DNA from 2 places in the Thalassotalea psychrophila genome. Region 1 is predicted to be linked to the other one. Evidence: predicted binding sites of a transcription regulator. Region 1 holds the regulator's gene; the other holds the start of a gene.

Region 1 (12,394 bases):
TCTTCAAATTCGTTAAGAACAACGATATATGGTACGACCCTAAATCAGGTTCAAAACTCAAAAGGTGCCCATTCCTTGAAATTGCTCCCAAAATAGACTCTCTCGCCCCAAATTTATATACATGCAGTATTTACTTAGATCGGCCTGAAGACTGCCGTCATTACCCTAGCCTAATTACTGAAATGATTCGAGATGAATGTGAGATGATTGAAGTAACAGACTTAGAAAATCAGAAACAAGCTCAAATAAAACTAGATATATTGATGAAAGATAGCCGCTCTTAAAACTCTTCATTGGCAAGTTCAGCTATGGGTTATGGTTGTTTTCTAATTTGATTAGCACAATGTGCTAAAACAATCGCGCCAGCGGTTGAAACATTTAGGGAGTTACCCATGCCATACATAGGAATGTGTATTTGTTGATGACTTAATTGCAATGCAGATTCACTCACGCCTTTACGTTCATTTCCTAATACCAATACACACGGGGATGGATATGTAACTTCGCTATAATCAACGGATTGATGGCACAGTTCAACACTATAAACAGCATATCCCTTTTCCAATAAGGTTTGTAAGCTTGCCGTGGTACTATCACTATATTCAATACAAACCCATTTAGCTTCATTTCTACAAGCTTTTTGAAATTTCTTATCTGAAATAGTTAGCTCGCCACAGATAATAATTTTTTCAATAGCAAAAGCATCAGCCAAGCGAATAAAAGCACCAATATTGTAGCTATTAGTTACATGGTCTAATACTAGTATCAGGGGGGTTTTTGGCTTATTTAAGTATTCATCTCGTGCTGGTTTGGTTTTTCTAATGTCTTCTTTGCTAAGTTGAATTTTTGAATCCATGTTACGCCCTACTATTGATTTCTTGATTTTTACGCATCTTTTTACTGCGCTTATAGCACGTTGCAGATCTGCTGAGAATTGTGCAATTTTGTCGCCACCGTTAGTCGATATGATGAAATAACTGGATCTATTGACAATAATGCATGGAGATACGGACAAATGGACTTGGTATTATTAGCCGCAACACTTTTTATACTTATTCCCGCTGCCACATGAACAAGGATCATTACGATTCGGGGTTTTATCGAACGTTGTTGTAGTTGGCTTGTTTAGTATGGCGTTAAGTTCAGTGATATCTTCATCAATGCTGCTATCAACGGTAATATCAGCATAAAGTCCATTAGCGGCAACTTGTGTCTCTACTTCTAACTTTCTTTCATCGTTACAAACCACTAGCGTTAATGGTTTTTTCTCTGTGCCAAGCTTAACCGTACGCTTCGTATTATACCCAGTTTTTATGTGATTAACTCTGGTGTGGATACGCCCTTTATAATACAGATCGTGCATGATGTTCTCCGCTAATTAAATACTTGGTTTAAGCGCGGCAGTATAACGTAAAGTGGCAAATAGTCGACTGTTGAATTAATTGTCTGCCTTTTATTTTGCCTTTTACTCAGAATCAGAATATCCCGCCCAAATATCTGCATTCACTGGCGCTTTATTTTTGCGTTTTTTCTTACCGCTACCTTCAGGTTTTGCCATCGGTTTATCTACGCTTGAAAGGTTAACTTCATCGGCTTCAAAACCCTCTACTTGCTCACGTTCAAGACGAATCTTGTTCTTCTTTTCGATGACTTTAAAATGGTGATAATCTTCATGATCGATAAGCGATAACGCTAAACCCACTTCACCGGCACGGCCACTTCGACCAATACGGTGCATGTAGTCTGATGGACTTCTTGGTAAGTCAAAATTGATCACCACCGGCAGCTTTTCGATGTCTAGGCCGCGAGCAGCAATGTCAGTTGCAATTAACACTTCAATCTCACCCGCTTTAAAAGAGTCAAGTACACGACTACGTGCGCCTTGGCCCTTATCGCCATGAAACACTTCGGCAGCAATACCACGTTTAGAGAGTTTTTCAGCTAAGTGATTACAGCTGTTTTTGGCATTGACGAAAATAAGTGCTTGTCGCCATTGCTGTTGTATGATCAAATGCGCTAATACAGCTGTTTTTTCGCCTTTGTTAACGGTGAAAACGCGCTGCACCAGGGTACTGGCGTCGCTACTCTGCACTTGTATTTCAACTGGGTTGTTGAGCAATTCTTGAGTTAACGCCTGTACTTGCTCAGGAAAGGTCGCGGAAAATAATAAGGTTTGTTTGCTCGACGGCGTTAATGCTAATAGCTCAGATAACTCGGCAGTAAAACCTAAACTTAACATCCGATCGGCTTCATCAAGCACTAAGGTTTTAACCCTATCTAGCTTAATGGCATTACTTGAAATTAAATCGAGTAATCGACCAGGCGTAGCAACCAAAATATCAGTGCCGCCTCGTAATGCGAGCATCTGAGTATTCGCTGAGACACCACCAAAAACAGCAACCGTTTTAATCACGCCGTTAAAATGCACCGCATAAGATTTAATGCTGTCAGCAACTTGCTTAGCTAGTTCACGGGTAGGCACCAAAATCAATCCGGCAACATAGTTACCTTTACTGCTTTTGCTACTCAGTGGTTTTTCAGCCTGCTGTTGTACAAAGATCTGCTGCAAAATAGGTAGCGCAAAGGTAGCTGTTTTACCCGAGCCAGTATTTGCCCCTGCAATTAAATCACGGCCTGCTAATACACTTGGAATAGCTTGTGCTTGAATGGGCGTTGGCTGCTGATATCCCAACTCAGCTAATCGAGCTAACAAAGGTGAAATAAGGCCAAGTTCAGTAAAGTTTGCTGGCGTTGTGACAGTAGTCATTAATATAAAGGCTCAAAGCTAAGATTATAACCCATTATTTTAGCGTATTTATGCTCTGCAAGTTAGCGAAATTGAACAAACTTTCGCTTTTTAGATCTTCGCTTGGCAAGAACTGATCAGATAATGTTGCAAAATTTAATTACTCAAGAGGATGACGTGTAGCTTTTCTTCTTTCATCTCAGTCGATATAATGAATTCGATCGAAACAAAAAATTAACAAAAGTTAATCATAAAAATAATAATAATTTTGAGGTATTTGGGATGATCTTTAAACCTGCACAGCACTCCACCGCTATTCGTACTGCGTTATCATTATTACTACTGACATTAACCGCCTGTGGCGGTAGCAGTAGTGGCAGTAAAGATACCCAAGCCCCCACTATCAGCCTAGTTGGAGATAATCCGATGACGGTGGCCCATGGCGTGACTTTTACTGACCCGGGCAGCAGCATAAGCGACAATGTCGACACTGGTTTAAGCGCAAGCGTTAGCGGTAGTGTTGATACCAACGCGCTAGGCAGTTACAGCTTGAATTACAGCGTAACTGACAAAGCGGGTAATAGTGCCACTGTTGAACGTATCGTGAATGTTACTGATCAAACTGTGCCATTACTTACCTTAATTGGCGAACAAACTATCATGGTGGAGCAAAATAGCAGCTTTACTGATCCTGGTAGCAATACCAGTGATAATATAGACAGCGAGCTTGTTGTAACGGTAACCGGGGAGGTAGATCTGACAAAGGTAGGCAGTTACACCCTCAGCTATAATGTAACCGATAGTGCTGGTAATACTGCAGTTACGGTGACAAGAACCGTCGAAGTCACCGCAATAACTGGTCAGTTAGTTGGTAGCATTATTTCAGGTTTGCCTTATCAAACAGAAACACAATCTGGGCTTACCAACGCTGAGGGGCAATATAAATACCTAACAAATGAAAGCATTAGCTTTGCCTTAGGCGATACCCCTATTGGAGATACTGTTGGTGTTCAAAAAGAGTTATCCCTTACCGATATAATCTCAGATGCAGTGTTGTACACCACTTATGGACAGTTGCATAACCTCGATAAATTACCTGATTACCACAGTGATAAAGAAGCATTTTTTCGTTTCAATAATACCCTTAGCTTGCTGGAAAGTATTGATGATGACTCCAATCCAGATAATGGTATTAATATTCCAGCTGGCGTGGTGACTCTGTTTAATGGCAAAACAATAAACCTTAAACAACATATGTTTTATTTAGCCGGAAAAGGAAGACGATATGGCGATGGAGATAAAACGTTAAAGCATGTTTTACAACCTGCTGCTGCCCAAGGATTTATTGATAGTGGTAATATTGTTGATTATGGCATTGCCCTAGATAATTACTACCGACTTAATGGCATTGCTCACCAGTTTGAAGTTATGGTAAAAAGCAGTACTGATAACGGTGAAGATGGCAGCATCGATGCCACCGAAGTTTTTACCTATGACAGCCTTGGTAATGTTACCTCCTATGTTGAAGATGATAATAATGATGGCAATCCGAGCTACATTAGATTAGTTACATTTAACGAGAATGGGCGCGAACTTAGTTACACTTATGATGAGGATGGTGACGGAATAGCCAATCAAATCAGCTATCGCCATTACGATCTTAATGGTAACCAAATAAAGTATGAAAGAGATCAAGGTGCGGATGGTAATTTTGACGGAATATCTTACGATGAGTTTGATAACTATGGCAATGAAATCAGTTATAGCTACGATAATAACGGTGACGGCACCATTAATGAATCTGGCAGTTCAACTTTTGATGCGAACGGTAACAGGTTAACGAATAGCTACGATGTAGATAACGATGGGCTAGCAGAACAGAACTCTGAATATACTTATGATGAGCGAGGTAATAGGCTCAGCAGCATTAGCTATAATAGTGACAAAAGTGTACGCACAGGACTAAGCCAATACAGCTATGATGAGCGAGATAATAGAATATCAGCGAACTATGACTGGGATGGCGATGGTAACTTTGAACAAACAGAAACAACTAGCTACGATATTAACAACAATAGATTAATTGAACAGCGCGATGATGACAACGACGGCAATATAGACTGGATTTCCATCTATAGTTACGACGACTTAGGTAACCAAGTTTTTTCCAGCTATGACGAAGTTGGGGTAAACAAAGACAGTTATTACTATACCTTTGACAGTTTTGGCAACAGGCTAACCTATCAGGGAGATGATAATAGCGACGGCACTATAAATGACATCTTTACCCACATCTATGACAGTGATGGGTATATGTTGTCACAAGAGTATGACTGGGGTAATGACGGAAGTTTAACCTATGCTTATTATTACACTCACAACAGTGCCGGAAATATGTTGTCTCGCAGAGAAGATACTGATGGCGACGGTAACATCGACAAACTAGTCACATACACTTTAGCACCTGCAACCTTCAGAGCTGTGTTCTACAACATTTTCTAGAAAATAAAGCCCCTCTTCAATGAAGAGGGGTACCTTTAAACTGGAGGAGATTCCATCCAAAAACATGATGGAATGACGCTGTTCTATTCTAGTTTTGAGTTTTCTCAAGTTGGTGCTTTGATTTTGCCAAAAAAAACCTCATTAGGTTTTCCAAAATGACGTTTTTCAATTTTCGTTTCTAGTTTCTAGTTTCTCAAAACTATGGTCTAACACCTAACGTATGGCAAATTGCATAGGTTAGCTCAGAGCGATTCAATGTATAGAAATGGAAGTCGTTAACGCCTTCACTTCTTAAAATTTTAACTTGCTCCATGGCAATGTTGGCACCAACCATATTGCGGGTAGTCGGATCATCATCAAGACCTTCATACATTTTCCCCATCCAGTCAGGTACATGAACGTTAGTCATATCAGCAAAGCGTTTAAGCATTCCGAAATTTGATACCGGCAAGATACCAGGAACGATTTCAACATCAATACCAACCGCAACACAACGATCGCGAAAACGTAGGTAAGAGTCCATATCAAAGAAAAACTGGCTAATAGCACGATTAGCGCCAGCATCAACTTTACGTTTTAAGTTTACCAAATCGAATTGGGCATTTGGCGCTTCAGGGTGAGTCTCAGGGTAAGCAGCAACTGAAATATCAAAGTCGGCAACCCCTTTTAGCAATTCAACTAAATCGTTTGCATACATATCTGGTTTTTTGCTGTTATCTGGTAAATCACCACGTAGCGCAACAATATGACGAACACCACTTTCCCAGTAATCTTTAGCAATATCGATTAACTCTTCACGGCCAGCATCAATACAAGTTAAATGCGGCGCAGCAATTAATCCGGTATCATTTTGAATGCGTTTGATCACGCCATGTGTTCGGTCACGAGTACCACTACCAGCACCATAAGTTACTGACACAAAACTTGGTTTTAATGGCGCTAAACGCTCAATAGAACCCCACAATGTTTTTTCCATTTCAGGTGTATTTGGTGGAAAAAATTCAAACGAAACGTTTAAGTCGCTACCTATGTCTCTTACTGTTCTGTTTAGTAAATCTAATTGTCTAGCTCTGGCATTCATTAGTTAATCCCCTTAATTTCTACTTCTTTTGTTTTTACAGCAAGTTCACGACATAGGTTAACTAAATCTGAGTGTAATCCGCCGGCAGTTACGTCACGACCAGCGCCAGGACCTTGAATAATCAAAGGATTATCTTGATACCAGTTGGTTGTTAATAAAAATATATTGTCACATGGTGTTAAGTTAGCAAAAGCATGATCATTCGCTAAAATTTCTAATCCTACTCTGGCATTGTAGCCAGATTCGGTTTTACTAAAACGAGCAACGTAGCGTAAACAGCCATTTTGTTGCTGCGCTTCTTGCAGCTTATTAGCAAAGTATTGATCAAGTAAATTCACCTGCCCTAAAAACTCATCTACAGATAAACCTATTAAAGAATTGGGTACTAAATTTTGGCAATCTATATCTTCAAGCTCTAATTCAAAACCGGCAAGGCGCGCTAAAATAAGCAACTTACGCTGTACATCTAAGCCCGATAGGTCATCTCGCGGATCAGGCTCTGTAAAGCCTTGCTCGAGTGCATTTAGTAGTAACTGAGAAAACGCTAAGCTACCATCAAAATTTGAGAACAGCCAAGATAATGTACCTGAAAAAATACCTGCAACTTCATTTATTGTGTCGCCGCTATTAAGTAAATCATTTATCGCATAGTTCACTGGTAAACCTGCACCAACGGTGGTGTTTACTAACCATTGGCTGCCAGTATTATACTGTGTGCTTAATAATTTTTTATAGGTCGCAGTACTACTGGCACCTGCACATTTGTTAGCACTAATCACATGGATACCTTGCTCAAAAAATGCTTGGTATAAATTACTGAACTGTTCACTTGGAGTAATATCTACGAGCACCAGTTCATCATATGGATGCTGTGACAACCAATCTAATAATAGTTGGTTATCATAAGCTAAACTGTCTTGTTGAAACAATTCTAAGGCTTTGCTAACTTCAATACCATCGGTATTAATCAAGGCCTGTTTAGATGAAGCAAGCCCAACTAAATGTACGTTTTCAAGTGCAGGAACACGACTAAGCTGTTGTGGTAACATTTCAAGAAAGCGCTTACCAATATTACCAAGGCCCGCTATCACTAAACCAATATTTCGAGAGTCTTTGGTTACTTGTGAATGTACTTTATTGATTAACTCAACAGAGCTTTCATGTTCAAAAAATGCCAATAAGCTATGGCCATTACTAGATCCAACAAATTGGGCAATATCGGTATGCTTAAGAGCGCGTTTAAAGCGAGCCTTAATTTCACCTCGATTGGCAATTTGATAACCAACAACGGCGATCAATGACACATTTTTAGTTGTAAGATTTATGTTTTGTTCTTGCAAATATTGCAATGCTAAATCGGCAAACTGCTGTGAAATAACAATGCAGGTTTTATTTTGGCATTGGTAAATTGGTTGAAACCGAGTATTAATTTGCTCTAAAATTTTTGCAGTAAATTCATTAGAATCAATTTTGATAAGTTCATTATTATGAGTAACAGAGATTTCACTTTTGGCAATTTCACCAAATGCGCCAATTTCTGTACCACTGTCTTGCGGTGCAAAGCTACTCGCCACATTCAAATGAATATTATGTGTAGTTAACGGGTTAAGAGTATTGGCATGTAATATCGGGTTTCCTAGGCGCCCCAACTCTTTGGCAACTGAGTTTTCTAAACGAAATAATTTACGTGCCGTATTAACAATACGAGGATCGGCACTGTACACACCATTCACGTCAGTCCACAAGGTAACATTTTTAGCATTTAATAAATGCGCGGCTATGGTAGCTGAATAATCACTACCATTACGACCAAGCGTATGTGAGTTGCCCTGCTCATCGCTAGCAATAAAACCAGTTAAGATATTTAACTGATTGGCTGATTTTTCAAGGACAATATTTTGCTTACTTAGCTGTTCATTCAACTGAAAATTGTTGGTAGAATCGAGAATCAAAACTTTTCTAGCATCAATGGCGTTGGCTTTACAAACATTTTGATTTAATACCGTAGCTAATAATCTAGCGGACCAAAGCTCACCAAAAGCTAGAACGTCATTTCGACTGTTTTTAAACGAATTTGTAAATTGACTATCTATAAAGGCAACATCTTCATCTATCTGTTGAAGCAATTTTGAGGCTTGAGAGCTATCGAGCAATTCATGAATCAATGCTGTTTGAGTATTTTTTAACCGCGCCAATTGAACAGTAAATTGTTCTTTATTATCAGTACTTTCAAACAATGCGAATAGTTGGTCTGTTGTTTTACCATTTGCCGAAACAACAATAAAATCATTCAAAGTAGCATTGTCTTTGATGATTTCAACCACGCGCATAATACATTGTGCATTTGCTAAACTACTGCCGCCAAATTTATGCACATTAGTTGTTACTTCAATCTGTTTTAAAGGGTTTAATGAAGAATTAAATTCAATATTTTGTACTTGCTGTTGCATTAGTTACCCACCGCTTGCGATGCTGTTAGTGCATGGCTTAAATCTTCAATAATATCGCTAATATCTTCAAGGCCAACCGAAACACGAATAAGTGTTTGGCTGATACCTGCAGTTTTTTGTGCTGCTAAATCCATGCCCGCATGGGTCATAGTAGATGGATGAGAAATTAGGCTTTCAACACCACCTAAAGATTGTGCCAAAGTAAATAACTTAACATTGGCAAATAAAGTTTTAACCTGCTCTACACCACCATTAAGTTCAAATGAAAACATGCTACCAAATCCGGCTTGTTGTGCTTTGGCTATTTCGTGCCCTGGATGATCAACTAAACCTGGATAATGGATAGTGCTTATAGCCGGGTGGCTTTGTAAAAAATGCACTAGTTGCTTGGTATTTTCATCATGTTGTTTTAAGCGAATAGGTAAGGTTTTAATACCGCGTAAGGTTAAATAGCTATCAAATGGGGAACCGGTAATACCAATACAGTTCGCCCACCAAGTTAACGTTTCACCAAGTTCAGCATCTTTAGTAACTATCGCGCCACCAACAACATCGGAGTGACCATTAATAAATTTGGTGGTTGAATGAATAACAATATCTGCGCCTAAATCTAATGGTCGCTGTAATAATGGCGATAAAAAAGTATTGTCTACGGCAACTAAAGCACCAACTTGTTTAGCTTGCTGACAAATTTTAGCGATATCAACAAGGCGTAATAATGGGTTACTAGGGGTTTCTAATAAAACTAATTTAGGCTTTTGCGCTAGTGCATCACTAAGTTGCTGCTCATTAGTTTGATCAACAACCTGTAATTTGAATACGCCGCGAGCAGCCAAGTGAGTGAATAAACGGTAGCTACCACCATAACAATCATGTGGGATAAGTAGGGTATCTTCGCTAGTAAGTAACTGGCAAACCAAATGAATAGCTGACATACCTGTACTAGTAATTACACCTGTACTGCCACCTTCTAAGTCAGCAATAACCTCTGCTAAGGTAGTTCGCGTTGGATTACCACTACGTGAGTAATCATACTGACGCTTTTCATTAAAGCCTTTTAAGCTATAAGTACTCGATAAATGCATAGCAGGTACTACAGCGCCATGATGTTCATCACTATTTATGCCTGCTTGTACAGCTATTGTATTCAATTTATCGTGTTTCATAATGAGCTCTTTGTCAGTTATTTTGGTTTAAATTTAAAACTAGATGTTTAGACGTCTATAAATCTAAACGTATTCGTCTTCGAGGTCAAGAAGTTTTAGCCATCTAAACATCTTTGCTTTTAGATGTTGACTAGATTTATATAACCAGTACAATTTAGTTATTAGTTATACTCGTAATCATTCAATGTACGGGTACATAAAAACAAAGAACTAGAAAACTTATTTAAATGGGGAATATCGATGGCTGAATGGAATGGGGAATACATCAATCCTTATGCACAACACGGTAAAAAAAGTGAGCAAGTTAAAAAGATCACTGTATCTATACCGTTGCGAGTTTTAAAAGTTCTTACCGACGAAAGAACACGCAGACAGGTGCAAAACTTACGTCATGCAACTAATAGTGAATTACTTTGCGAGGCATTTTTACATGCGTTTACTGGCCAACCATTACCAGACGATGCTGATTTAGCTAAAGGTAATGAACAAGTTTTACCGGAAAGTGTACGTAAAATTTTAGAAGAGCAAGGCGTTACCGACTTTTCTGAGTATGAAGAACAAGAATAAATAAATTCGTTTCTCACCTTCCTTTGCCATATCTATGGTCCTAGAGGGTATACACAAAAAAACAGCACCTATTATGGTGCTGTTTTTATTTAAATATATTGTTATGCATTTGGCGTTAAAATCACCTTTCCATCGCTCTTATGTACGGCATAATGTTCAAGTGCGGTGGCAAAACCATCAAAATCAAACTGACCATAAATATCCGTTTGAAAAATACCTTCGGCAAATAGTTTTTGTACTTTTTTGCTTAAGCCAAGTACTTGCCATGGTTTAGCATTACCAATGTAAGTTGCTAACCAAAAGCCTTCAATTTTTTGATTTTTAAATATCACATCAGCAACAGCAAATTGGCCACCAATGGGATCTTGAGTTTCAGTTAATCGACCATAAACAATACCTGTAGAGCCAATAGGCATACAGCTCATTGTTTTTGGTGTATCAACATCGGCTACAGCATCTAATAGCACAGTTGCCTTTAACTCTTTACTCGCCAGCTTTAACTCATCTCGAAACGATTCAGTATCAGTTAAAATTACTCTATCCGCACCTAACTGCTCTAATACTGCAACATTGGACTTTGAACGCACAATAGCAATAGTTTTTATGCCTTGCATTTTGGCATAGCGAATCACCCCTTTGCCTACTTGGCTTGCTGCTGCATTAATGACTACAGCTTTTGCGCCTAGCTCTTTAGCTCGCTCTATTAAGCACACCGAAGTACAAGGATTAACGATAATTGTTGAAGCCTGATCGTCACTTATTTCTTTGCGTACAGGTAAACAGTAACTTGCCTTGGTGATTGCATATTGTGCCCAAACGCCATCTTTACCCGGCGTTGCCGAAACAGCTACGCGTTTGCCATTTAGCCACTTACCATATAAACCGGCATTAGCTGCAATGATCTCACCGCAACCTTCAAACCCGGCATAAGCTCCATCTACTGGAGGTAAGCCATATTTTCCCATTAAGTAAACTAAATCGGATGGATTAATAGGCGCAGCAGACATTTTTACTAATACTTCTCCGCGCTTTAGTTTTGGCAAAGGCTTTTCAATAAGGGTTATACGATCACTTAATGGTGCGTCTAAATTGTCAATAAAATTTAAGGCAAAGCCTTTATTGGTGGTTGGGTATGTGCTCAATGTTTGTCTCTAAAGTAAAAAACGGTCAATATTAGAATAATATTGACCGTTGATAATTGATAGCTTTTTAATTCAAGGATGAATTAACTTAGAATTGCCATGGATGGCTTAAATTCTGTAATTTTTAAAGTTCAGTAACTGGCTATCGCCATAACGCGCGAATAAATTCACGCCAACCAGGTTGGTCCGAATTCATTCGGACGTTATCCTCGAAAAGCACACGGTACTATTAAAAAAATGCCGCTTTAGCTGCTTCGCTTATTTCAATGTCACTCATTTGCGCACGCTGTAATAACTCCCAAAAGTAACGATACGTTGCTCTATCGTGTAATTCACCTTTATGTTGAATTGGTCCCCAGCTATTTGCTTGAGCCGCAAGTAAAATAGCTTCAGCATCTTCTACTTCTTCAAAATTAGGCTTCATAGCATCAACAATTGCGGTAATTTGAGTTGGATAAATACTCCACATACGCATAAAACCAAACTCGTTGCGCGCACGACTAGCATCGTCAGTAGTTTGTTGAGTATTTTTTAAATCCAATGTCACGTTATGTGCCGGTACTACACCATTTGCAAGTGCGGCCGCGACTAATTCAGTTTTTGCACGTTTTAATAATGCATGGTCAAATTGACCAGGACTACGCATACAAGATGCAGGGATCGCACCATAGTGACCAGATACAAAATCCATCATGCCAAAATCTAACAACTGTACCCATGGAGTTGCTGCTATTTGCCAA
Region 2 (12,394 bases), 1.4 Mb from region 1:
CGCCGATACCGCGCCGTTGCCTTTATTTGATTCATTAACAGTAACTATTGCGTGATCAGGTAAGAATGGCGCAAGGTGAGCTTTAACACCAATTGGTCCCATACCTGGGCCACCGCCACCGTGTGGAATAGCAAAGGTTTTGTGTAAGTTTAAGTGCGAAACATCTGCACCAATAAAACCAGGAGAAGTAATACCAACCTGAGCATTCATGTTAGCGCCATCAAGGTACACTTGACCGCCATTAGCGTGAATGATTTCACAAATCTCTTTGATTGTTGTTTCGTATATACCGTGCGTAGATGGATAGGTGATCATGATACAAGCAAGGTTTTCAGAATACTCTTCGGCTTTTGCTTTTAAATCAGCCATATCAACGTTACCGTCTTTATCACAGGCGGTAACTACGATTTTCATGCCAACCATTTGTGCAGAGGCAGGGTTAGTACCGTGCGCAGATGATGGGATTAAACAAATGTTACGATGGCTGTCGCCGCGGCTTTCATGGTATTTGTGAATAGCGATCAAACCTGCATACTCACCTTGAGCACCCGAGTTTGGTTGCATAGAGATGTTATCGTAACCGGTAAGTTCAACTAACCAATCACCTAACTCATCAATCATATGCTTGTAACCTTGCGCTTGATCGATTGGTGCAAACGGGTGCATATTAGCAAATTCAGGCCATGATACTGGGATCATCTGCGCAGTCGCATTAAGTTTCATCGTACATGAACCTAATGAAATCATTGAATGGTTAAGCGCTAAATCTTTGTTTTCCAGTTTTTTGATGTAACGTAACATCTCAGTTTCTGAGTGGTACGAGTTAAATACTGGATGAGTTAAAATAGCAGACTCACGTACAAGTGCAGCAGGAATTGAAGAATGACCACATGACACGATAGCGGCATCTAATTCTGCAACATCTAAACCATGGCCTTCACCAAGTAACACATCAAATAATGTGATTAAATTTTCACGAGTTGTTGTTTCATCTAGAGCAACACCAACTTGACCGTCTACATCAACACGCAAGTTAACGCCGTTTGCTAAAGCACGAGCAACAATTTCTTCTTTGTTGTCGACAGCAAACGTTAACGTATCAAAGTAATTTTGATGAATTGCGGTTAAGCCTTGTTGCGCTGTACCTAAACATAAAATATCAGCAAAACGGTGCATACGCTGTGCAATTACTTTTAAACCTTTAGGCCCATGATAAACCGCGTAAAACGCTGCCATATTGGCTAATAATACTTGTGCGGTACAAATGTTTGAGTTGGCTTTTTCGCGGCGAATATGTTGCTCACGAGTTTGCATTGCCATACGCAGCGCATCTTTCCCGCGAGTATCTTTAGATACACCAATAATACGACCCGGTAATGAACGTTTGTACTTATCAGAAGTAGTGAAAAACGCAGCATGTGGTCCGCCGTAACCCATTGGTACACCAAAACGTTGGCTTGAACCAATTACTACGTCAGCGCCTAACTCGCCTGGCGCTTTAAGTAACACTAAACTCATAATATCGGCAGCTACTGCAACAATACCTTTGTTCGCATGAACCGCTTCAATAAGCGGGGTAATGTCAGACACTTCACCCGATGCTGTTGGGTATTGTAATAACGCACCAAATACATTGTGGTTAACCACATCTTCGGCTGGGCCAAAAACAAGATCAAAACCAAACATGTCTGCACGTTGCTTAACAACGTCAATAGTTTGTGGAAAAACGCTATCAGCAATAAAGAACAAGTTTGATTTTTTGTTTTTAGATACACGTTTTGCTAAAGCCATAGCTTCAGCTGCTGCGGTACCTTCATCAAGAAGTGATGCCGATGCTAAGTCTAAACCGGTTAAGTCTAAACACATTTGTTGGTAGTTTAATAACGACTCTAAACGGCCTTGAGCAATTTCTGGCTGGTATGGCGTATAAGCCGTGTACCAACCTGGGTTTTCAAGCACGTTGCGCAAAATTACGCCCGGAGTATGCGTTGGGTAATACCCTAAACCAATGTTTGATTGATTTACTACGTTAAGGCTAGCAACCGCTTTTAAGTCGCTTAACGCTTTAACTTCAGTTTTGCTTTCACCAATGGCTGGTAATTCGGTTAAACGAATATTGGCCGGTACAATTTCATCGATTAAGGCATCAACAGAGTCCGCGCCAATGTCATTTAACATGGCTTTAGTTTGTTCGCTATTCGGGCCTATATGACGACGAATGAAATCTTGGGTTTGTTCTAACTGAGATAAAGTTTGAGTAGACATAACATCACTTACTTAATAAAAAATTTGAATTTATTTACTTACGTAAAACAATAAACCCCAAGCAATTGCTCAGGGTTTATAACTAATTGATTAATTAGACTTATTCGTCATCAATTGAGTTTGCGTAACCTTCAGCATCTAATAATGCGTCAAGTTCAGCGGCGTCATCTAATTTAACTTTGAATAACCAACCGTCACCAAATGCGTCAGAGTTAACTAACTCAGGTGAATCTTCAAGGTCTTCGTTTACTTCGATAACTTCACCAGAAACAGGTGCGTAAATATCAGAAGCGGCTTTAACAGACTCAGCTACGGCTACGTCGTCACCAGTACTTATTTCATCACCAACATCTGGTAATTCAACAAATACCATGTCACCTAAAAGGCCTTGTGCGTGCTCAGTAATACCGATTGTTACTGTACCGTCGCCTTCGTTACGTACCCACTCGTGAGATGTTGCATATTTTAACTCAGAAGGAATGTTGCTCATTTTTTTGTTTCCTAATAATTTTAAATTTAAATCTGTTAATAAACTATGAAATTGTTTACTCAAATAAACTGTTAGCATTTAGCTAAGTTGCTTATATTCTAGCCAAACAATTTCATTTTGGAATTAGTTTTTATACTATTTTCGCTAAAATGTTATTTAAAGCGAATTAACATACTTTTTTACCGTTTCTTACGAAGCTTGGTTTGATAACTTTTACATCAACCGACTTCTTACGCATTTCTACTTGTACTGTGTCTTCTAACTTAACCGCACGAGGTACTCTTGCCATCGCAATTGAGTAACCTAATGTAGGTGAAAAGGTACCTGAAGTAATAACGCCTTCGCCATGTTCAGTAATAACTTTTAAACCAGTGCGTAAAACACCTTTCGCTTCCATCACTAAACCAACAAGTTTATGTTGATCGCCGGCGGCGCGTTGTGCAGTTAATACGTCACGACCGATAAAGTTGCGATCTGCGTCATCCCAAGCAATAGTCCATGCCATGTTAGCAGCAAGTGGCGATACAGTTTCGTCCATATCTAAACCGTAAAGGTTCATACCTGCTTCTAAACGTAAGGTGTCACGAGCACCTAAGCCACATGGCGTAACACCAGCATCAACAAGTTGTTGCCAGAAATCGGCAGCCATATCTGCAGGTAATGCAATTTCGTAACCGTTTTCACCAGTGTAACCAGTAGTAGCAATAAATAAATCGCCCGCTTGAACACTAAAGAATGGCTTCATACCATCAACCGCAGCAGTTTGTTCTGCAGTTAGTAAGGTAGCAACTTTTGCTTTTGCTTGTGGACCCTGAATAGCAATCATTGCAAATTCAGGACGTTCAGTAATTGTTACGGAGTAATCCGCGGCTTGTTTGTTGATCCAAGCTAAATCTTTTTCGCGAGTTGCCGAATTAACAACTAAACGGTATTCAGTGTCAGTGTAGAAATAAACGATCAAATCATCAATTACGCCACCTTCTTCATTACACATACCGGTATAAAGAGCTTTACCAGCAACTTCCAACTTTGCCACATCGTTAATCACTAAACGACGTAAGAAAGCTTTTGCATCGCTTCCTTGTATATCAACAATAGTCATGTGCGATACATCAAACATACCAGCGTTGGTGCGAACAGCATGATGTTCTTCTATTTGTGAGCCATAGTTAATTGGCATTTCCCAGCCGTAAAAATCAACCATTTTTGCGCCACATTCTAAGTGCTTAGCGTGTAATACCGTTTTATTAGTCATATGTTTTCACTTTTAACTTTGGGTTAGTTCAGTCTATTTAGCTGAAACCTAACGCTTTGTCGAATTAGTAACCGAAAAAGCTAATAATTCGTTACGAAAATTTGCCGAAGATTATACGTCGGAGTTTACCTCCGATCAATTCAAAATAGTCATATTTAAAACAATAAACCGTCAATTTGATTCATTCAGCATATAATTCTAAAACCACCAAATTATCCGAATTTAATTTCGCATGATGAAATTTAAAAAACGATAATATTAAGACAATTCCATTTTTTATATCAGAAGGTTATATAGGCGATACCATTCAAGATGCAAGTTTCAAATGCGTTTTGAATGGCAACGGATATTAGAGCGGATCTTTTACTTTAGAAAGTTCAGGTAAATTTGCGGTTTGACCCATGGCTTGTTTGATCAATAGTTGTTTTAACGGCGAGATATTATTTAATAATGCCATGCCCATGCCACGAACAAATTTAGGCAATACTTGCTGCAGGCTAAAGCCTTGTTTAATTGACTCCATTGCGGTAATCATTTCAGTAGCATCATTTTTTCGCCAACGACTAAAATGCCCCAGTAATTTACCATCAGCCAGCTCTTTATCATCGCTTAACGCGCTAACAATAGTTTGCGCTAATGCTGCGGCATCAACTAAACCTAAGTTAACTCCTTGGCCAGCAAGTGGATGAATAGTATGCGCGGCATCGCCAATAAGTACGACTCGGTCTTTTACAAACTCCCGTACTATACGCATGGTTAATGGAAAACTTACCCGTTCACTTTGTACGCTAACTTGGCCAAGTTTGCCATCGCTTGCTGCGGTTATTTCTTTGTTAAACTCTTCTGCAGAAAGTGCTTTTACTCGCGCAGCCTCTTCGGGAGGTAATGACCATACTATTGAACAAGTGTTTTGTTGGTAAAGCGGTAAAAACGCTAATGGACCGGTATTTAAAAATACTTGCCATGCGGTCTTTTGATGGCCTTGGCTACATGCAACACTTGCGACTACGGCGTGATGATCGTAATCACGAAAAGTTATTGGCATATCAAGTTGTTTACGTACCCACGAATTTGCACCATCAGCGCCAACCACTAGTTTTGCAATTATCGGCGTATGATCGCTAAAGCTTAAAAACACTTCACTTTCGCCAGTACCAATACTGGTGAGCGTTTGTTGAATCACGGTTATGTTGTCATGCTGATCTGCGGCTTGGTAAAGGGCATTACGAATAACGTCATTTTCAATAATAGTGCCTAAGCAGTCATCATTATTGGAGGAGTTTGGTAAATCATTTAAGTCAAAATCTAAATGGCCAAAACCGTCCTTATCCCATACATGCATATTAGTATACGCTTGGCTGCGAACTCGGGTAATATCTGACCACACACCTAAGTTAGTAAATAGTTGCTTACTGGCATCATTAATCGCGCTTACCCTTAAATGAGGAGTATCGCTAATAGGGTTTAACGGCTGGCTATCAATAATGGCTACTTTTAATGGCGTTTGTTTACAAATAGCTAAAGCTGCGGTTAAACCCACCATGCCACCACCAACAATAACGATATCGTAACTTTGCATTTATTCTACTTTCCTACGTGCTATTCATCCTGGTGTATACCGGGAACTACTTATAACTTCCTGAACTCGTTTCAGGATCTGCTTCTAGCTTCAAGCTTCAAGCTTCAACGAGTATGCCCCATTGTTTTCTCAGCCAACGCTTTCTTTAATGGCGCTAAATAATTCAATACTTTCAAACCAACGCCCCTGCCAACTACTAGTGGTAAATGCTTATTAGAAAATAAATGCACTAACGAGTCAGTTAAAGCGATAACTTGATTATGATCTTCTGCACGATTATCAGCGTAATGTCTTAAATGTTTATGGCTACCAATGTCTGCATTTTCAGCGAGTGCTTGTGCTATGGTTTGCGCCATTTGTTTAACGTCGCGCATGCCAAGGTTAAATCCTTGTCCCGCAATAGGGTGCAATGTATGCGATGCATTACCAACAAGCGCCATACGGTGATGAATTTGCTCATCGGCCTGAATTAATTTTAACGGGTAGCTAAAGCGTTTACCTACATGGCGAAAACTGCCAAGCCAACTACCAAAAGCGTTTTCAAGTTGTTGGGAAAATTCATCATCTGATAACGCTAAAAGTGGTGTGACTTGCTCGGGTGTTACCGTCCACACTAACGAACATCTATCATCAGTCATAGGTAACATAGCCAATGGCCCATATTCGGTAAAGCGTTCAAACGCTCTGCCTTTGTGTGCTTTACTTGGAGTTACGTTGGCAATGATGGCCACTTGTTGGTAATCAGACTCTTGGCTTGAAATTTTAGCTTGCTGTCGACATACCGATTGGCCACCATCGCAGCCGAGCAATAAATTAGCACTTAGAGAATTACCATTGGCTAAAACGACAGTGACTTCATTTTTTTGCCATTTAATATTGGTAATACTTTGCCCTTCAATAAAGTGCACATTAGCGCATTGCTTTAACGGGGTTATTAAACAATTACCAATGGCCTGCATTTCACTGACAAAGCCTAACGCAGATACACCATAATCAGTGGCATTCATTCGTGCTTTGCCGTAATAACCGCGATCAGAAATATGAATATTGGCAATTGCCATGGCATCAGGTTTTAACGCTTGCCAAACACCAAGTTCTTGCAGGTAAGTAGCCGTACCATGCGATAAGGCAATCACCCGCGCATCATAACTTTTAGGTAAATTGTCTTTAATTGCAAACGCTTCAACAACCGCAATAGACAGCTTTGTACCATCGGCTTTACTAAGTTTAGACAAGGCTAACGCCATACTTGCGCCAGCTAAGCCAGCGCCAGATATGATCACGTCAAAGTTAATTGGTGTTGTCATTATTCGCTATTACTTATTCATCACAGCTTCAATGTCGCTGATAGTTTTAGGCGCATTAACGGTTAAGTTCTCATAGCCATTTTTAGTTACTAAAATATTATCTTCAATTCGCACACCTAAACCTTGCCATTTGTCATCAACAGAGGCTTCGGCATCTATATATAAACCGGGTTCAATGGTCATTACCATACCTGGTTCAAAGCTGCGTAATTGTTTGCGGTTTTCATCCATGTGGTAATCACCGACATCATGCACATCTAAACCCAGCCAATGGCCTAAGCCATGAATGAAATATTTTTTACAGGCTTTTTCTTCAATAAGCGAATCTAAGTCACCTTCTAATAAGCCAAGCTCTAATAAGCCTTCTGCTAATACAGCATTTACAATGTCATTTAACTCGGCAAAGTTAGCTCCGGGCTTTATTGCCTCAATAGCAGCCATTTGCGATTTTAATACTAAATTATAAAGTGCGGCTTGCTCTTCATTAAATTTACCATTTACTGGGAAGGTACGGGTGATATCAGCGGCGTATCCGGCTAACTCAGCACCCGCATCAATTAATAATAAGTCATCATCAATTAACACTTCGTCATTGTCGGTATAATGTAAAATAGTGGCGTTTTCTCCACCGCCAACAATTGAACCATAAGCTGCAGTACGGGCACCGTTTGAGGCAAATTCATGCAGTATTTCTGCTTCAACTTGATATTCAAATACGCCTTGTTTGGTAAACTCCATCGCGCGCTTGTGAGCATTACCAGAAATTACATTAGCTTCACGCATCACTTGAATTTCAGCGTCAGATTTTATTAAGCGCATTTCATGAATAGTTTCACGAAGATCGATAATGGTATTTGGCGCAGTTAGGCCTTGTTTTACTCCGCCGCGCAATACATCTAAACAAGCAAACACTAAACGGTCAAACTCATCTTGTGCGCCTTGGGCAAACAATAAAGTTTGTTTGGCATTAATGTACATCGGCAGTACTTGTTCTAACTCATCTAAGGTATAAGTTAAATCAAATGCGTAATCAGATTGAGCTTTTTCAGCGCCAACTCTACGACCATGCCATACTTCTTGCTCAGGATCTTTATCACGGCAAAATAATACCGACTCAAACTCATCGCCTTTAACCAACACTAATAATGCATCAGGCTCATGAAACCCAGTTAAGTAGTAAAAGTCTTTGTCTTGGCAAAATAAAAATTCGGTATCACGTGAGCGAGTCACTTCTTTATTGGCAGGTATTAATGCCACTGAATTTTCAGGCATTGCAGCAAGCAGTTTTTCACGGCGAGCAACAAATTCGCTCACGTCAATTTTGGTATGTTTCATAAATATTGTATTCGATTAATGTAATGTGTTTTCGGCGTTATTTGCGTCAGGCTTAGCACCTAATTCAGCAAAACATAATAGTGCGGAAATGCGAACATACTCTAAAATTTCATAATAGGCATTTTCGGTTTCTTCATCTTCTTCTAATTCACTAGAAAGGTTGGCAATGTCGCCAAAGTCTTTAATGATTTCAGCAACGTCTTCAGAGAATTTAGTTTTGTCTTTTTGTTGTAAGCCAAAACCCAAGTTAAAGCCTTGTACCCATAAGCTCAGCGCAGGTCCACGTTCAACCATAGCTTCTTCATCATCAGGCAACAACAACTGAAAACTAAAATTGTCATCAAGCACTGCTTGCCAAATATCACCATATAGTTGCTTTAGTAAATCTTTTAGGTTTTTACCTAAACCTTCACCATTATTGAAAAAGTCACTAATAAGAGACAAGTAGCTGTCATCTTCAAAGGCAAAACCCGAACTAATAACACCGGTTAATAAACCATGAATTTCTGAGGCACTGCCTTGAAAATTCTCACCACCTAGGGCTGCTTGCACGCTAGCAAAACTTAAAGACGTTTGTTCACTCATCTGCTTATATTCTTTGTATAAAATTATCTTGTAATCCTAACACTCAAAGGCGAATTCGACCAGTTTTTATAGGTAGAGTGCTCATTAATATAGCGCTAACTGGTTATTATTTAATATATATTTGATTAGGGATAAGTTATTCATAAATTTTCTACATTTTAATACATTTATACTGCCTTTCTGGGTTATAATTAACATAAGTTCCCTGGGGTGTTCGGTTATTAACTATGTCCCTGAGCCGATAAGTTTTACCTAAGGGGGTCTATCGGTTGCTATTGAGCAGGCCCAACTTGTTTGGGAAGCCTACGGTAATTGTGCGATCTCCGCCTTGAACACACGGTTGTTCGAGGACTGGTGTTAATAATGGCATTTTGGGGAACTGCTTTTCTTTTTAAAATAACTAGGGTCAGAGTCACGTTATTTTGATTTAACTTACTCTGACCCTAGTTATTTTTTGAGTTCGGTGTTTAGAATTAACTTGACTCTGACCCTAGTTATTTTTACCTTCTGTGTATGACTTCTAATCAGCCAATAGCGCACTCATCCTCTACTCCCAATAAATCACGAGCACAAATTCGTGCGGATATTCGTCGTCTACGCCAACAACTCACTAAACTTGAACAACAACAAGCAAGTGCTGCTATTAGCGCTAAACTAAGCCTGCATCCACAAGTAGTGGCAGCAGACAGTATTGCGGTATACCTTGCCAATGATGGTGAGTTAGATTTGGTTGATTTTATTCAGTGGTGCTGGCAACAAAATAAGCAAGTATACCTGCCGGTAATACACCCGTTTTGTAAAGGCAATTTACTATTTTTGCATTATTTGCCAAGCACACCTTTGGTAAACAATAAATATGGTATTAGCGAACCAAAATTAAATGTAGGTAATGTATTACCCGTTGCGCAATTAGACGTATTAATTACCCCTCTAGTAGCGTTTGACTCTACAGGTAACCGTATTGGCATGGGTGGTGGTTTTTACGATAGAACGTTAGCCACTTGGCATAAGCTATTCATCCAACAACCCAAACAAAGCAATAAACAACATTCTAAACAGATCAAGCCGTTCCCACTTGGTGTTGCTCATACTTGCCAAAAAATAGCCGAAGTACCTGTTGAGCATTGGGATATTCCGTTAGCTGAAATACTTAGCCCAGAATAACAAGTAAATCGCCATAAATTGATCCCTCATCGATAAATAAAACATTTAACCTTAACGCCTACGAGGTTATAATCTGCGCAATTAACTAATACCAAGTATTAAATACAAAACAGGATCGAATATGACCCAAGATGAAATGAAAAAAGCCGCAGCAATAAAAGCATTAGAATTTGTTGAGCAAGACAGCATAGTTGGTGTGGGAACAGGCTCTACGGTAAATCATTTTATCGACGCTCTAGCAACAATTAAGCATACGATTGTTGGAGCAGTATCTAGTTCAGAAGCTTCTACCGAGCGCTTAAAAGACTACGGCATTGAAGTTTTCGATTTAAACTCAGTTGACGATTTAGCGGTATATGTAGACGGCGCCGATGAAATCACCGAACACATGCATATGATCAAAGGTGGTGGTGCTGCCCTTACCCGTGAAAAAATTGTTGCGGCAGTTGCTAAAAAATTCGTTTGTATCTGTGATGAAAGCAAGCAAGTTGGGGTATTAGGTAATTTTCCATTACCGGTTGAAGTAATTCCAATGGCGCGCAGCTATGTGGCACGTGAACTAGTAAAACTTGGCGGCGATCCTGTTTACCGTGAAGGAGTTGTTACCGACAACGGCAATGTAATTTTAGATGTATATAACATGCAAATTTTAAATCCGATAGAAATGGAAACTAACATTAACGCCTTAGTTGGCGTAGTAACCAACGGTTTATTTGCAAATCGCGGCGCAGATGTGTTGGTACTTGGCACACCGAACGGCAGCAAAGTTATCTCTTAAAGAGATAACTAAATAACACCCCACGTAAACAGGCAGTCTTTACTGCCTGCATTTTTATTAATGATCAATAATTAAAACTTATAAATTTTTACAACAAAAAGCTTAGACAGCAAGCACACACCGAATAATATTCAACACAAACAAGTATCACAGTATTAAAATCACTCGTAAGTAAAATTTCCGATTTAAATAAACACCAGTCAATACGCAACTTTGCTATGTTATAAAATAGATATAAATGCACTAAAATAGTTCTTTCGAGTTTTAACTCTATATGTTAGTTTATACCTTCATTCAGATATCTAGCCATCTAAAACAGTTAGATTCAAACGACCCAATTTGTTATTTAATACGCATCCTGAATAATATTCAGTGGCAGTACATAAAGAGTTAATCAGCTATGACCATAAAATCTTTGCACAAAGACAAAATTAAAATTCTTCTTCTTGAAGGCGTACACCAATCAGCTTTAGAGGTATTAAAGTCGAACGGTTATAGCAACATTGAATACGTGAAAAGCGCATTAGATGATGAAGAGCTAAAGCAAAAAATTAGCGATGTACATTTTGTAGGTATTCGCTCGCGCACTCAGTTAACTGACGATGTAATAGCGCATGCCAATAAGTTAGCGGCTATTGGTTGTTTTTGTATCGGTACTAATCAAGTAAATATTGAAGCAGCACAAATTCGCGGTATTCCAGTATTTAACGCGCCGTTTTCAAATACACGTTCGGTAGCCGAATTAGTACTTGGTGAAACCTTATTATTACTTCGTGGTATTCCTGAAAAGAGCGCTCTAGCCCATCGCGGAGTTTGGCAAAAGACAGCCGTTGGCTCAGTTGAAGCTCGTGGTAAAACATTAGGTATTATTGGTTACGGCCATATTGGTACACAATTAGGCATTTTAGCCGAGCATGTTGGCATGCGAGTTAAGTTTTACGACATTGAAACTAAATTGCCATTAGGTAATGCCAGCCAAGTAGACAGCATGACCGAGCTATTAAATACTGCCGATGTTATTACCTTACATGTACCAGAAACTGCCTCTACGCAAAATATGATGGGCGTTGCAGAATTTGATGCGATGAAACAAGGTGCCATTTTCATTAATGCCGCCCGTGGTACTGTGGTTGATATTGACGCCCTTGCAGAAGCGATTGAATCTAAAAAGCTTGGCGGCGCAGCCATTGATGTATTCCCAGTAGAGCCCGGTTCAAATGATGAAGAATTTGTATCTCCATTACGTGCCTTTGATAATGTTATTTTAACGCCGCATATTGGTGGTAGCACTAAAGAAGCGCAAGAAAACATTGGTCGTGAAGTATCAGGTAAAATTGTTAAATACTCAGACAATGGCTCAACGCTATCTGCGGTTAACTTCCCTGAGGTATCACTACCTGCTCATACCGATCGTTCACGCTTATTTCATATACATCACAACCAACCAGGTGTATTAACGCAAATTAACAAAGCGTTTGCCGAACGTGATATCAACATTGCAGCTCAGTATTTACAAACCGACGATAAAATTGGTTATGTAGTTATCGATGTTGAAACACATCACGCTGAAACCGCATTAAAAGAATTAAAAGCCATTGATGGCACAATTAGAGCACGCCTAATTCACTAATTGGCT

What was found. The regulator MetJ, encoded in region 1, represses methionine synthesis genes. The targets are predictions, from matches to a motif close to TAGACGTCTAGACGTCTA.
Region 2: a site for MetJ is predicted at 11,054-11,071, ahead of serA (phosphoglycerate dehydrogenase). Genes of this name have one in related genera too.

The regions. Positions count from the first base shown of each region.
Region 1 covers NZ_CP134145.1:4,463,702-4,476,095, forward strand. The annotation lists gene RGQ13_RS18610 (YkgJ family cysteine cluster protein) at 1-284, shown strand, start outside; gene RGQ13_RS18615 (TrmH family RNA methyltransferase) at 314-856, opposite strand; gene RGQ13_RS18620 (PBPRA1643 family SWIM/SEC-C metal-binding motif protein) at 1,031-1,363, opposite strand; gene RGQ13_RS18625 (DEAD/DEAH box helicase) at 1,466-2,767, opposite strand; gene RGQ13_RS18630 (DUF5011 domain-containing protein) at 3,029-5,248, shown strand; gene metF (methylenetetrahydrofolate reductase) at 5,448-6,329, opposite strand; gene metL (bifunctional aspartate kinase/homoserine dehydrogenase II) at 6,329-8,779, opposite strand; gene metB (cystathionine gamma-synthase) at 8,779-9,945, opposite strand; gene metJ (met regulon transcriptional regulator MetJ) at 10,186-10,512, shown strand; gene RGQ13_RS18655 (zinc-binding dehydrogenase) at 10,614-11,654, opposite strand; gene RGQ13_RS18660 (HpcH/HpaI aldolase/citrate lyase family protein) at 11,884-12,394, opposite strand, start outside.
Region 2 covers NZ_CP134145.1:1,061,607-1,074,000, reverse strand. The annotation lists gene gcvP (aminomethyl-transferring glycine dehydrogenase) at 1-2,265, opposite strand, end outside; gene gcvH (glycine cleavage system protein GcvH) at 2,366-2,755, opposite strand; gene gcvT (glycine cleavage system aminomethyltransferase GcvT) at 2,922-4,010, opposite strand; gene RGQ13_RS04495 (FAD-dependent monooxygenase) at 4,360-5,589, opposite strand; gene ubiH (2-octaprenyl-6-methoxyphenyl hydroxylase) at 5,694-6,896, opposite strand; gene pepP (Xaa-Pro aminopeptidase) at 6,906-8,231, opposite strand; gene RGQ13_RS04480 (UPF0149 family protein) at 8,247-8,816, opposite strand; RNA gene ssrS (6S RNA) at 9,016-9,198, shown strand; gene RGQ13_RS04470 (5-formyltetrahydrofolate cyclo-ligase) at 9,330-9,980, shown strand; gene rpiA (ribose-5-phosphate isomerase RpiA) at 10,102-10,758, shown strand; gene serA (phosphoglycerate dehydrogenase) at 11,159-12,388, shown strand.